2 linked regions of the Youhaiella tibetensis genome follow. The protein of the gene in region 2 binds, or shares a complex with, the protein of the main gene of each other region. Links are inferred from orthologs where the notes say so. Each region holds a gene or a part of one and is shown on either strand. Other genes may lie near its edges.

What was found.
Region 1: rpmA (region 2) and rplI share a complex: the UniProt entries of both Bacillus subtilis proteins name them as parts of the 50S ribosomal subunit. The link is inferred for Youhaiella tibetensis from one-to-one orthologs.

What each region holds. Positions count from the first base shown.
Region 1 is NZ_CP041690.1:1,810,007-1,813,714, reverse strand. The notes cover bases 1-2,995. They hold rplI (50S ribosomal protein L9), read left to right. Parts: upstream 1-1,198; coding sequence 1,199-1,792; downstream 1,793-2,995. Other genes in these bases: arsB (ACR3 family arsenite efflux transporter), read right to left, coding at 2,252-2,995; arsC (arsenate reductase (glutaredoxin)), read right to left, coding at 1,851-2,255; rpsR (30S ribosomal protein S18), read left to right, coding at 856-1,110; rpsF (30S ribosomal protein S6), read left to right, coding at 435-836; FNA67_RS22075 (hypothetical protein), read right to left, coding at 1-66. Also shown: more of arsB, read right to left, coding at 2,996-3,307; FNA67_RS08660 (ArsR/SmtB family transcription factor), read right to left, coding at 3,324-3,677. UniProt on the Bacillus subtilis protein: Binds to the 23S rRNA.
Region 2 is NZ_CP041690.1:4,013,505-4,020,891, reverse strand. What follows is about bases 2,388-5,139. They hold rpmA (50S ribosomal protein L27), read right to left. Parts: upstream 4,021-5,139; coding sequence 3,754-4,020; downstream 2,388-3,753. Other genes in these bases: FNA67_RS19680 (MBL fold metallo-hydrolase), read right to left, coding at 4,806-5,139; rplU (50S ribosomal protein L21), read right to left, coding at 4,033-4,578; FNA67_RS19695 (GNAT family N-acetyltransferase), read right to left, coding at 3,076-3,624; FNA67_RS19700 (GNAT family N-acetyltransferase), read right to left, coding at 2,555-3,079; FNA67_RS19705 (GNAT family N-acetyltransferase), read right to left, coding at 2,388-2,558. In the rest of the region: proB (glutamate 5-kinase), read right to left, coding at 1-973; GTPase ObgE, read right to left, coding at 979-2,022; more of FNA67_RS19705, read right to left, coding at 2,019-2,387; more of FNA67_RS19680, read right to left, coding at 5,140-5,492; FNA67_RS19675 (MBL fold metallo-hydrolase), read right to left, coding at 5,493-6,257; FNA67_RS19670 (gamma-glutamylcyclotransferase family protein), read right to left, coding at 6,347-6,754; FNA67_RS19660 (Crp/Fnr family transcriptional regulator), read right to left, coding at 7,086-7,387. UniProt on the Bacillus subtilis protein: Plays a role in sporulation at high temperatures.

The sequences.
Region 1 (3,708 bases), 2.2 Mb from region 2 along the record:
GTTGTCGCAGGCGGCGAGCGCCAGGGCAGAAACGAGGGCAACCGGTAGGAGGAGTTTGGTATTCACCGCAAAATCTCTCGTAATTTCAATGAGAAGGGGATTTGGCGTAGAACCAGACAACGCGGCGAAGTTGTGTTCGCCCTGGGGCGAGAATGCGTCTATGCACAGACAGGCGACCAGGTTGGTATATCGGAAAACCCGCCGCGCACGCGCGAGGCGACAAATCCCTTGCCTTTCGGGCCCTTCCGCTCTATCTAGCGCACGCATTCGTTCGGCCGGGGGCTGAACGGAGGGTCGGTTATTCCGATAGGGGCACGTGCCCCGGCCTCCCGTGTTCCCGCTCTTTAGAAGACAGCTTTGACGCCTTTCTATTGGCTTCAAAGGGGCTCCGCGCCAGCGATGCGAGTTGTAACTCTAGTTTAGAAAGGCGCCTCATGGCCCTCTATGAACACATTTTCCTTGCTCGGCAGGACGTGTCCGCCCAGCAGGTCGAAGACCTGGTGAACAACCTTACGGAAGTTCTCACCGCCGGCGGCGGCAAGGTCACCAAGAACGAGTACTGGGGCCTCAAGTCGCTCTCGTACCGCATCAAGAAGAACCGCAAGGCTCATTACACCCTGCTCAACATCGACGCTCCGAGCTCGGCCGTTGCCGAGATGGAACGCCAGATGAGCATCAACGAAGACATCCTGCGCTACATGACCGTGCGCGTCGATGAACTCGAAGAAGGCCCGTCGGCCATGATGCAGAAGCGCGACGAGCGCTCTGATCGTGGCGACCGCGGCGACCGTTTCGGCGGCCCCTCGGGCGATCGTCGCCCGCCCCGTCGTGCTTAATCGGAAAGGATTCTGAGCCATGGCAATTCGTGATCTGACCACCACCCAGGCCCGTCGTCCGTTCCAGCGTCGGCGCAAGACCTGCCCGTTCTCGGGCCCGAACGCTCCCAAGATCGACTACAAGGACGTTCGCCTGCTCTCGCGCTACGTGTCCGAGCGCGGCAAGATCGTCCCGAGCCGCATCACTGCGGTTTCCGCCAAGAAGCAGCGCGAACTGGCCCGTGCCATCAAGCGCGCCCGCTTCATCGGCATCATGCCCTACGCCGTCCAGTAAGCTGGACGCAAAGGGCACTCGCTGGGGTCGCGGATGGTCTGCGGCTCCTAACCGCCTCTGAGGCGGGACAGCCAAAAGGAATTCTTCCATGAAAGTCATTCTCCTCGAGCGCGTTGGCCGCACCGGCCACATCGGCGACGAAGTCACCGTCAAGGACGGCTTCGCCCGTAACTTCCTGCTGCCCCAGGGCAAGGCCCTGCGCGCCACGGAAGCCAACCGCGCCAAGTTCGCCTCGGAACGCGCCAATATCGAAAAGCGCAATGCCGAGCGTCGCGAAGCCGCTGCCGGCATCGCGTCGGGCCTGAACGGCCATGTCGTGACCATCATCCGCCAGGCCGGCGAAACCGGCCAGCTCTATGGTTCGGTCTCCTCGCGCGACGTCGCCGACGCCCTCAACAACGACGGCTTCACGGTTGCCCGTTCGCAGGTCGATCTGGCCAACCCGATCAAGACCGTTGGTCTGCACACCGTGGCGTTGCACCTGCACGCCGAAGTGGAAGTCAACATCTCGGTCAACGTGGCCCGTTCGGAAGACGAAGCCCAGCGCCAGGCCAAGGGCGAAGACATGACCGTCTACGACTACGGCGATGACAACGACGACGAAGTTGCCGCCGAAGAAGAGCAGGAAGAAGTCGCCGGCGACGAAGCCGCCGAAGAAGAAGCCGAAGCCAACCAGGCTTAAGGCTCGCTTTCCCGCAAAGTTTGAGAAGGCCGGGGCATCGCCCCGGCCTTTGTTGTTTCTAGGGGGCCTCGATCACTTCCCCGTCTTCCTTGACGAAGCGCCCGATATGGGGATTGGGCAGGATCTCGAGCACCGCCTCGGAGGGCCGGCAGAGCCGCGTACCCTTGTCGGTAACGACGATGGGACGATTGATGAGGATCGGGTGGTCCATCATGAAATCGACGAGTTCGTCCTCGCTCCAGCGGTCGTCGCCCAGGCCCAGGGCCTCGTAGGGCGTGTCCTTCTTGCGCAGCAGGTCGCGCGCCGTGATCCCCATCGCCGCGAGCAGTTCGACCAGCCGATCGCGCGTGGGTGGCGTCTTGAGGTACTCGATGACCTCCGACTCCTCCCCGCTCTGGCGGATCATGGCCAGCGTGTTGCGCGAGGTGCCGCAGGCGGGGTTGTGGTAGATCGTGATGGTCATGGGTTAGCCTCGTTGTTGGAGGGGGCCGGCAGGCCGGCCTCGTACCAGCCCTTGGAACGGTTGACGATCCAGACCACCGAGAGCATGACCGGCACCTCGATGAGCACGCCGACCACCGTCGCCAGGGCCGCGCCGGAATTGATGCCGAAAAGGCTGATCGCGGCCGCCACGGCCAGCTCGAAGAAGTTGCTGGCCCCGATCAACGCCGAGGGAGCTGCTACGCAGTGCTGTTCGCCTGAGACGCGGTTGAGCACATAGGCAAGGCCTGCATTGAAATAGACCTGGATCAGGATCGGCACGGCTATGAGAGCGATCACCAGCGGTTGGCCGAGGATCTGCTCACCCTGGAAGCCGAAGAGCATCACCAGGGTGAGGAGCAGCGCGGTCAGCCCGACCGGCTGCAGACGCGCCAGCGTCCCCGCGAGCGCTTTCTCTCCGCCGGACGACAGGATCAGGCGGCGAAGGACCTGGGCGACCAGCACCGGCACGACGATATAGAGCCCTACCGACAGCGCTAGGGTGTCCCACGGCACGGTGATCGCGGAAAGGCCCAGCAGCATGCCGACGATCGGGGCGAAGGCCACGATCATGATGGCGTCGTTGAGGGCAACCTGGGAGAGCGTGAAGTGTGGTTCGCCGCGCGTGAGGTTGGACCAGACGAAGACCATGGCCGTACACGGAGCTGCCGCGAGGATGATGAGGCCCGCGATATAGGATTCGATCTGGTCCGCGGGCAGCCACGGGCGAAAAAGCACAGCAAGGAACAGCCAGCCCAGGAACGCCATCGAGAACGGCTTGACCGCCCAGTTCACGAAGAGCGTCACCCCGATGCCGCGCCAATGGGCGCCGACACTGCGCATGGCGGAGAAATCGATGCGCATCAGCATCGGAACGATCATGAGCCAGATCAGGACCGCCACCGGTATGTTGACGTTGGCGACCTCCAGGCCGGCTAACGCCGCAAAAGCTTGCGGAAAGACGTGCCCCAGCGCGACGCCGGCCACGATGCAAAGGGCAACCCACAGGGTCAGGTAGCGTTCGAAGCGGTTCATTATCCCTTCCTCTTGGTCAGCAGCAGTCGCTGCCGGGGCGACAGGTGGCATTGAGCTGGTCGAGCACAGGCGCGCAGACTTCCGGGTGGCCGTTGCAGCAGTCGCTGAGCATGAACAGCATCAGCTCACGGAAGGCCGCGAGGTCGGCGCGGTAGATGATCGAGCGGCTCTGCCGTTCGCCGTTCACCAGCCCTGCCCGCGCCAGCGTAGCCAGGTGGGACGACATGGTGTTCTGCGGCACGCCGAGGGCATCGGCCAATTGTCCGGCGGCTATCCCCTCCTCTCCTTTGCTCGCGAGAAGGCGAAAGACCTCCAGGCGTGTGGGCTGGGCCAGGGCGGAGAGCGATTCTACGGCGTTCTGCGTTTCCATATATCGAGAACTATCGATATATAGGCCAGGC
Region 2 (7,387 bases):
GGTCTAGGATCGAAACGGCGTCGCCGCGCGAGAACTCGCCGCGCACCCGCGTGACCCCGATAGGCAAGAGGCTCTTGCCGGTCATGAGGGCGCGGGCGGCCCCGGCGTCGACCTCGAGCGAGCCGGCGACCTCGAGCGTCCCCATGATCCAGCGCTTTCGCGCCTGGGCCCGCGACTGCACAGGGTGGAAAAGCGTATGCTTGCCGCCTTCGACCAGCGCCTTGAGCGGGTGGTCGGCGGTGCCCTTGGCGATGATCATGGCGGTTCCAGCCTGGGTCGCGATCTTGCCGGCCTCGACCTTGGTGGTCATGCCGCCGCGCGACAGGTGGCTGGCGGCGCCGCCGGCCATGGCCTCGATCGCCGGGGTGATGGCAGCGACTTCGCTCAGGTGCGTGGCCGAAGGGTCCTTGCTCGGCGGGGCGGTATAGAGCCCGTCGATATCGGAGAGCAGCACCAGGCAATCGGCCTCGATCATGGTGGCGACACGCGCCGAGAGCCGGTCATTGTCGCCATAGCGGATTTCGGCGGTGGCGACGCTGTCATTCTCGTTGATGATCGGCACTGCACCGAGCGAGAGCAGCGTGGTGACGGTGGTGCGCGCGTTGAGGTAGTAGCGCCGCTCCTCGGTGATATTGGGCGTGATCAGAATCTGGCCGGTGATGATGCCGTGTTCGCCCAGCGTTTCCGCCCAGGCCTGGCTCAGCGCGATCTGGCCGGCCGAGGCGGCGGCCTGGCTCTGCTCGAGCGTCAGGGCAATGGCGTCGAGCTTGAGGAGCCGGCGTCCGAGCGCGATGGCGCCCGAAGAGACGATGACGATGTCCCGTCCCTCGGCCTTGAGCGCGGCGATGTCGCTGGCCAAGGCTCGCAGCCATTGCGTACGCAGCTTGCCGGTCTGGCCGTCCACAAGAAGGGCCGAGCCGATCTTGACCGTGAGGCGCCGGTAGGGCGCCAAAGCATTGTTCCCCCCAGACATTTGCTTTACGGCGCCCAGTTCGGCTCGATGGCCCGGCGCGCCGCTTCCTCGCGTTCGGCCCTGGTCCGGTCGATGACGTCGACGACGGCGTAGAGCACGGCGTCCATGCCTTGGTGGGTTGCCGCGGAAATCCCGAAGACCGGCGCCTTGGAAATGCGCTTCAAGGTCTTGAGCTTTTCCTTGGCCTCGTCCTCGGGGATGGCGTCGATCTTGTTGAGCACCACCAGTTCGGGCTTTTCGGCGAGCAGCTCGTCATAGAGGAAGAGCTCGTTGCGGATGCCCTTGTAGACGGATTTGACGTCGTCCTGGGTGCCGTCGATCAGGTGGATGAGCACGTTGCAGCGCTCGATGTGGCCCAGGAAGCGGTCGCCGATCCCGATGCCCTCATGGGCGCCCTCGATCAACCCGGGAATATCGGCCAGGACGAAGTCGCGCTCGCCGATCTTGACCACACCCAGGTTGGGATGGAGGGTGGTGAAGGGGTAGTCGGCGATCTTGGGCTTGGCGGCCGAGACCGCGGCCAGGAATGTCGACTTGCCGGCGTTGGGCTGACCGACAAGGCCTGCATCGGCGATGAGCTTGAGGCGCAGCCAGATCCATTTTTCCGTGCCTTCCTGGCCGGGATTGGCATGGCGCGGGGCCTGGTTGGACGAGGTCTTGAAATGGGCGTTGCCGAACCCGCCATTGCCGCCCGAGAGCAGCACGACGCGCTGGCCGACCTCGGTCATGTCGGCGATGAGGGTTTCGTTGTCGTCCTCGAAGATCTGCGTGCCGACGGGCACGCGCAGCACCACGTCGGCGCCATTGGCGCCGGTGCGGTTCTTGCCCATGCCATGGGTGCCGGTCTTGGCCTTGAAGTGCTGCTGGTAGCGATAGTCGATGAGCGTATTGAGGCCGTCGACGCATTCGACGACGACGTCGCCGCCGCGTCCGCCGTTACCGCCGTTCGGGCCACCGAATTCGACGAATTTTTCGCGCAGGAAAGAGACGGAGCCGCCGCCGCCGTCGCCGGAGCGGATATAAATCTTGGCCTGGTCGAGAAATTTCATCGTTGCTGTCCAATCCACGCTTTTCGCGTGAGTTCGGTGTCGATATGGCGCACCTCGGCGTTGCGCGCAAGGCAATGCATGGAGGAACGGCCGATCTCGGTAAATCCGAGCTTCTTTTGCACGTTGAGCGAGGCGATGTTGAATTCGAAGACGCCCGAGAGAATACGGTCGGCATCGGTGACGGCGAAATACCAGTCGAGCGCGGCGCGGGCAGCCTCGGTCATGTAGCCGCGCCCCCAGAAGGGCTGGCCCAGCCAATAGCCGATCACCGGCTGTCCGCCCAGCCCGATATGGTAGCCGACGGCGCCCGCCAGCCCCTGGCCGGGCACTTCGATGGTGAAGTTGGTTTCCTCTGGCGGCAGGTCGTCGCGCCGCGTGCGCAGCCAGGCCTTTGCGTCGCCCAGGAAATAGGGGTGGGGTACGCGCGCCAGGTTGCCCGAGACCGCCAGATTGTTGAGATAGAACGCGATCCGCTCGGCATCGCCGACCTCGGGCAGGCGCAGGATCAAGCGCTCTGTGTTGAGCGTGGCCTTCATCGGAAACGCTCCTCGAAGGCGGCGCGGGTCAGGGCGGTGCCGACCCATTCGTATTGAGCGTTGAGGGACTTGGAGAAACGCGTCTCGCGGATAGTCTCGACGAAGCCGAGCTTGCGTTGCACCGACCGCGATCCTGCATTGTCGGCATCGGCGCTCGAGAGCACCTCGTCAGCACATTCGGGCTGTGCGAAATACCAGCGCAGCAAGGCCTGGGCGGCCTCGGTCATGTAGCCGCGCCCCCAATGGGGCTGCGCCAGCCAGTAGCCGAGTTCGGCGGCGATGCTGACGGTGCCGATCATGCCCGTGCCGGGCAGTTCGATCGTAAAGATCGCCTTGCCGGCGTGAGGCGCGTCGGGCAGTTGAGCCAGCCATTCGGCGGCACCTGCCGGGGTATAGGGATAGGGAACCAGGGGCAACCACTTGGCCACCTCGAAATTGGACAATCCAGCTACAATGGCATCCGCGTCTCGCGCCGCCTGGGGACGCAAGACGAGCCGCTCGGTCTTGAGAACTTCGCTCATGCTGCCTCCTCCGCTTTCTCCAGCCGGAAGTGAATGACGGACTTGCCCTTGGTGACGCCTTCGGCGTCCACGCTCGTATGGGTGCGCCCGAAGCCGGCCTTTTCAAGGACGCGGGCCGAGGCGTAGTTGTGGGCCAGGGCCTGGGCGCAGATTACCGGAAAATGGCCGGTATCGTGGGCGGTGCAGACCATTGCCCTGACCACCTCGGTGGCGAAGCCGCGGCCCCAGTAATATTCGCCGAACCAGTAGCCGATCTCGGGTGGATGCCCGTGGGCGAACATGAAACTGGCCACTCCCACCAGAGTGCCGCGCTTCATGGTGACCACATAGGCGCGCTCGGCTTCGCGCTGGGCGGTGATGTCGACAAAACCGATGGCGTCGGCCTTGGTATAGGGGTGCGGCATGCGCTTGAGCATGCGGGCGATACGGGGATTGTTGGCCTGGTCCACCAGGTCGAACACGTCCGCACGCATCGGCGGCCTCAGGGTGAGCCGCTCGGTCTCTATCCGCAGCGGCAGGGCAGTCTTGAGGTCGATCCCACTCATTTCAACCATCCAAAAGCAAAAGGGGAACCGGAAGACCGATTCCCCTTTCGGATTTTTCTGGCCGCGTTGGGCTATCGCGCGCCTTGCCGGGGATCGATCTCCGGCAGGGTACGCAGCGTCCTCACCGGGTTATTCAGCTGCTTCTGCCGGTTGGACCGACACGAAGACTTTCGAATTGGCGCGGGTGCGGAAGGTGACGGTGCCGTCCACCAGGGCATAGATCGTGTGATCCTTGCCCAGGCCCACGCCGGTACCCGGATGCCATTTGGTGCCGCGCTGGCGGACCAGGATGTTGCCGGCGATGACAGCTTCACCACCGAACTTCTTGACGCCGAGACGGCGGCCAGCGGTATCGCGACCGTTGCGGGATGAACCGCCTGCTTTCTTATGTGCCATCTGAGTTCGTCCTTATTCCTTGTCGGCCTTCGGGGCGGCCTTCTTGGCCGGAGCCTTCTTGGCCGGGGCCTTGGCCTCGGTTTCAGTCGTTTCGGCAGCGGCCTTCTTGGGCGCAGCCTTCTTGGCCGGAGCCTTGGCCTCTGCGGCCGGGGCCTCGGCCTTGGCGGCGGCCTTCTTGGCCGGCTTGGCTTCGGTCACGGTCTCGGTGGCAGCAGCGGCCTTGGCCGGCTTGGCAGCGATCGTCGGCTTGGCACCGCCAGTGAGGATCTCGGTGATCCGCACGGTCGAGAGCAGCTGACGATGGCCGTTGCGACGGCGGTAATTGTGGCGACGGTTCTTCTTGAAGACGATAACGGTCTTCGACTTGCGGGTCTCGATCAGCTCGGCGGCGACGAGCGCGCCTTCCACGATCGGGGCGCCGACGGTGTCGCCAACCATGAGGACCTGGTCGAAGGTCACGATGGTGCCGGCTTCAGCGTCGAGCTTTTCGACCTTGAGAACGTCGTTTGCGGCAACCTTGTACTGCTTGCCGCCAGTCTTGATGACTGCGAAAGTCATTGTTCACATGCCGGAACAGCAATAGCTCCGGTCCCTTTTTCGCGCTTTGCGGCGCCGCAGGCCAAACGCCTTCCTGCGGACTTCGGATCGTCTTGCCGGATTTGCATCCGGCCGGCGGCCTCAAGCAGCGGTTTCAAGTTCAAAAAGCGCACGGGTTGCCCCGCACGCAATTCGGATGGGCTTATCGCGGCAAACGCCCCAAGAGTCAAGTGAGGCTCGGGGGGCGGTCAGTCCTCCACGTACCAATCGCGCTGGCGCACTTCGATGCCCGGCTCGCCCAGGAGCTCGGTGGCGAAAACCTCGTTCTCGGCGCCGCCCAGGTAGTGGAAAGGGTAGACCACTTGCGGGCGGAAAGCGCGCACGGCGTCGGCGGCCTGCTGGCCGGTCATCGTATAAGGCTGATTCATGGGCAGGAACGCCACCGCAATATCGGTGAGCGCGCGCATCTCGGCCGTGTCCTCGGTGTCGCCGGAGACATAGATGGTCTTGCCGCCGAAGCGCAGCAGGTAGCCGTTGCCGACCCCTGGCGGGTGGTATTTGAGTTTTTCGGGCGAGATATTTTCGGCGGGCACCGCCGTGATGCCCAGGCCGTCGATGTCGACCGTCTCGCCATGGGAGATGATCTCCGCCTTGTCGGCCAGCGCGCCATCGAGCTTTTCGATCGCCACCCTGGCGCCGATGAGGCGGGTTTGCGGTCCGACCAGGGCCGCCAGGGTTTCCGGGCTCAGGTGGTCGCCGTGCTCGTGGGTAAGGAGCACGAGGTCGGGGCGCGGCAGGTCCGAATAGCGGTCCGGGCTGCCGACCGGGTCGAGATAGACGGTGAGCCCATCAAAGCCGAGCACCAGGCTGGCGTGGTGGACCGGCGTGATGGTGATGTCGCCGGCCGAGCTTGCGAGGATATCGGCTTGTTGCATTCAGGACTCCTTGTACCAGTCGCGCAGGCGGACCTCGGCGGCATCGCCGACCAGGGCGGGCAGGTCTTCCACTTTCGTGCCCTGGTAGTGGTAGGGGTAGACGATCTTGGGCTTGAACGCCTTGATGGCGTCGGCCGCGTGGTTGATGTCCATCGTATAGGGCAGGTTCATTGGAATGAATGCCATATCGATATTGGTGAGGGCGCGCATCTCGGGAATGTCCTCGGTGTCGCCGGCGACGTAGACGCGCTTGTCCCCAATATTGAGGATGTAGCCGTTCCCCACGCCCTTGGGATGATACTGCAACCGATCCTGGGTGGTGTTGTAGGCCGGGACCACCTCGAGCTTGATGCCGGCAAAATCGACGCTATCGCCATTGGCGGCGGCGCTGGCCTTGTCCTTGAGGCCTGCCGGCAGTTTGCCGAGCACCTGGTCGGTGGTGAGGATGGTGGCGTCACCCACGATGCCTTCGAGCGTAGGCGGATCGAAATGGTCGCCATGGGCATGGGTGATGAGGATGGCCGTGGGCGAAGGAAGGTCCTGGTAAAGCGACGGGCCGCCGACCGGATCGACATAGACCACCTGGTCGCCCCAGGCGATGATGAGGCTGGCGTGATGGATGGGATGGATGGTGACATCGCCCGAGGCGGTAGCGAGCGTGTCCCCGCCCAGGGCCGCAGCCTGGACGAAAGCCATGCCGCGAGGCAGCAGGCCGATGAGGGGAAGTGCAGCCAGTCCGGCGATGACAGAACGACGTTGGGTCATTTTGCGTGTCTCCCTTGCTTGCATGGGCTCACAGTGACGTGAGGAAGCGCGCGTGATCAAGGCGTGCAAGCGCTTGTGAACGCATGCGGCTAACGGCTGTGAACTTCGAACGCCTCAACAAGGGCGCGCACCTTGTGGTTCCGTTGCCAGTCCTCGAGCATCCAGGGAAGCGAATCGGCAGGGATGGACGCCAGCGGCCAATAGGTTTGCGCAAGAAGGCGATGGGTGCCCTCCAGCACCTCGATCGGCCGGCGTTCGTATTCGTCCTCTTCGTAGCGATCGAGCGCGTCGAAGTCGCCGGAGGTGAGGCCGTCGAGGAGAAATCCAACGGCGCTCGCGCCCTCAGTGGCGATGAGGGCGGGGTAGACGCGCCCGGGAAAGAACACCGTCCGGAAGCCCGGCGCCTCGGCCCGGAACAGCGCCGTTTCGCGCCCCAGCACGGCGCGGCGCATGTCGCCATCCATCAGTGTTCCATAGACGAAAAGCGGTTGGGACAAAGACCTGTCCATTTTGCTGGGATTGGGTGTTGCAGGCCGGCCTTTGCTATGCCATAAGCCCGATCCTGTCGACCACCCGTGCACCCAGCGCGGGAACAAGCGTCTCGCGGAGAGATGGCAGAGTGGTTGAATGCACCGCACTCGAAATGCGGCATAGGGGCAACTCTATCGGGGGTTCGAATCCCTCTCTCTCCGCCACTTCCTCTCAACGCTCATCGTCTCATCTCTTCCTGCGTCCGGCAGGTCATTCCAGACGCGCCTTCGAATGCGCTCGCCTTGCCAGAGGCGGCCATCCAGAGATTCGAGTGAGGAGCCCTTTCCTCGGGGAGGCCTAGCCGGGCGGGAGCTGGGCGCTGGCGATGCGGTCGTAGCATTCGCAGGCATGCGCATGGAGCCGGTCGCGATCGAGCACCGTCACCTGGCCGCGCGAATAGGAAATGGCCCCGTCGCGCAAAAGGTCCGAGGAAATCTCCGAGATGGTGGCGCGGCGTAGCGCCAGGGCGCGGCCCAGCGCTTCCTGGGTCAGGTTGAAGGAGCCGCCCTGCATTCGGTCGTTCGCCATCAACAGCCAGCCGCTGACGCGCTGCTCGGCGGTATGCAGGCTGTTGCAGGCTACCGTTTCCATCAGTTGGA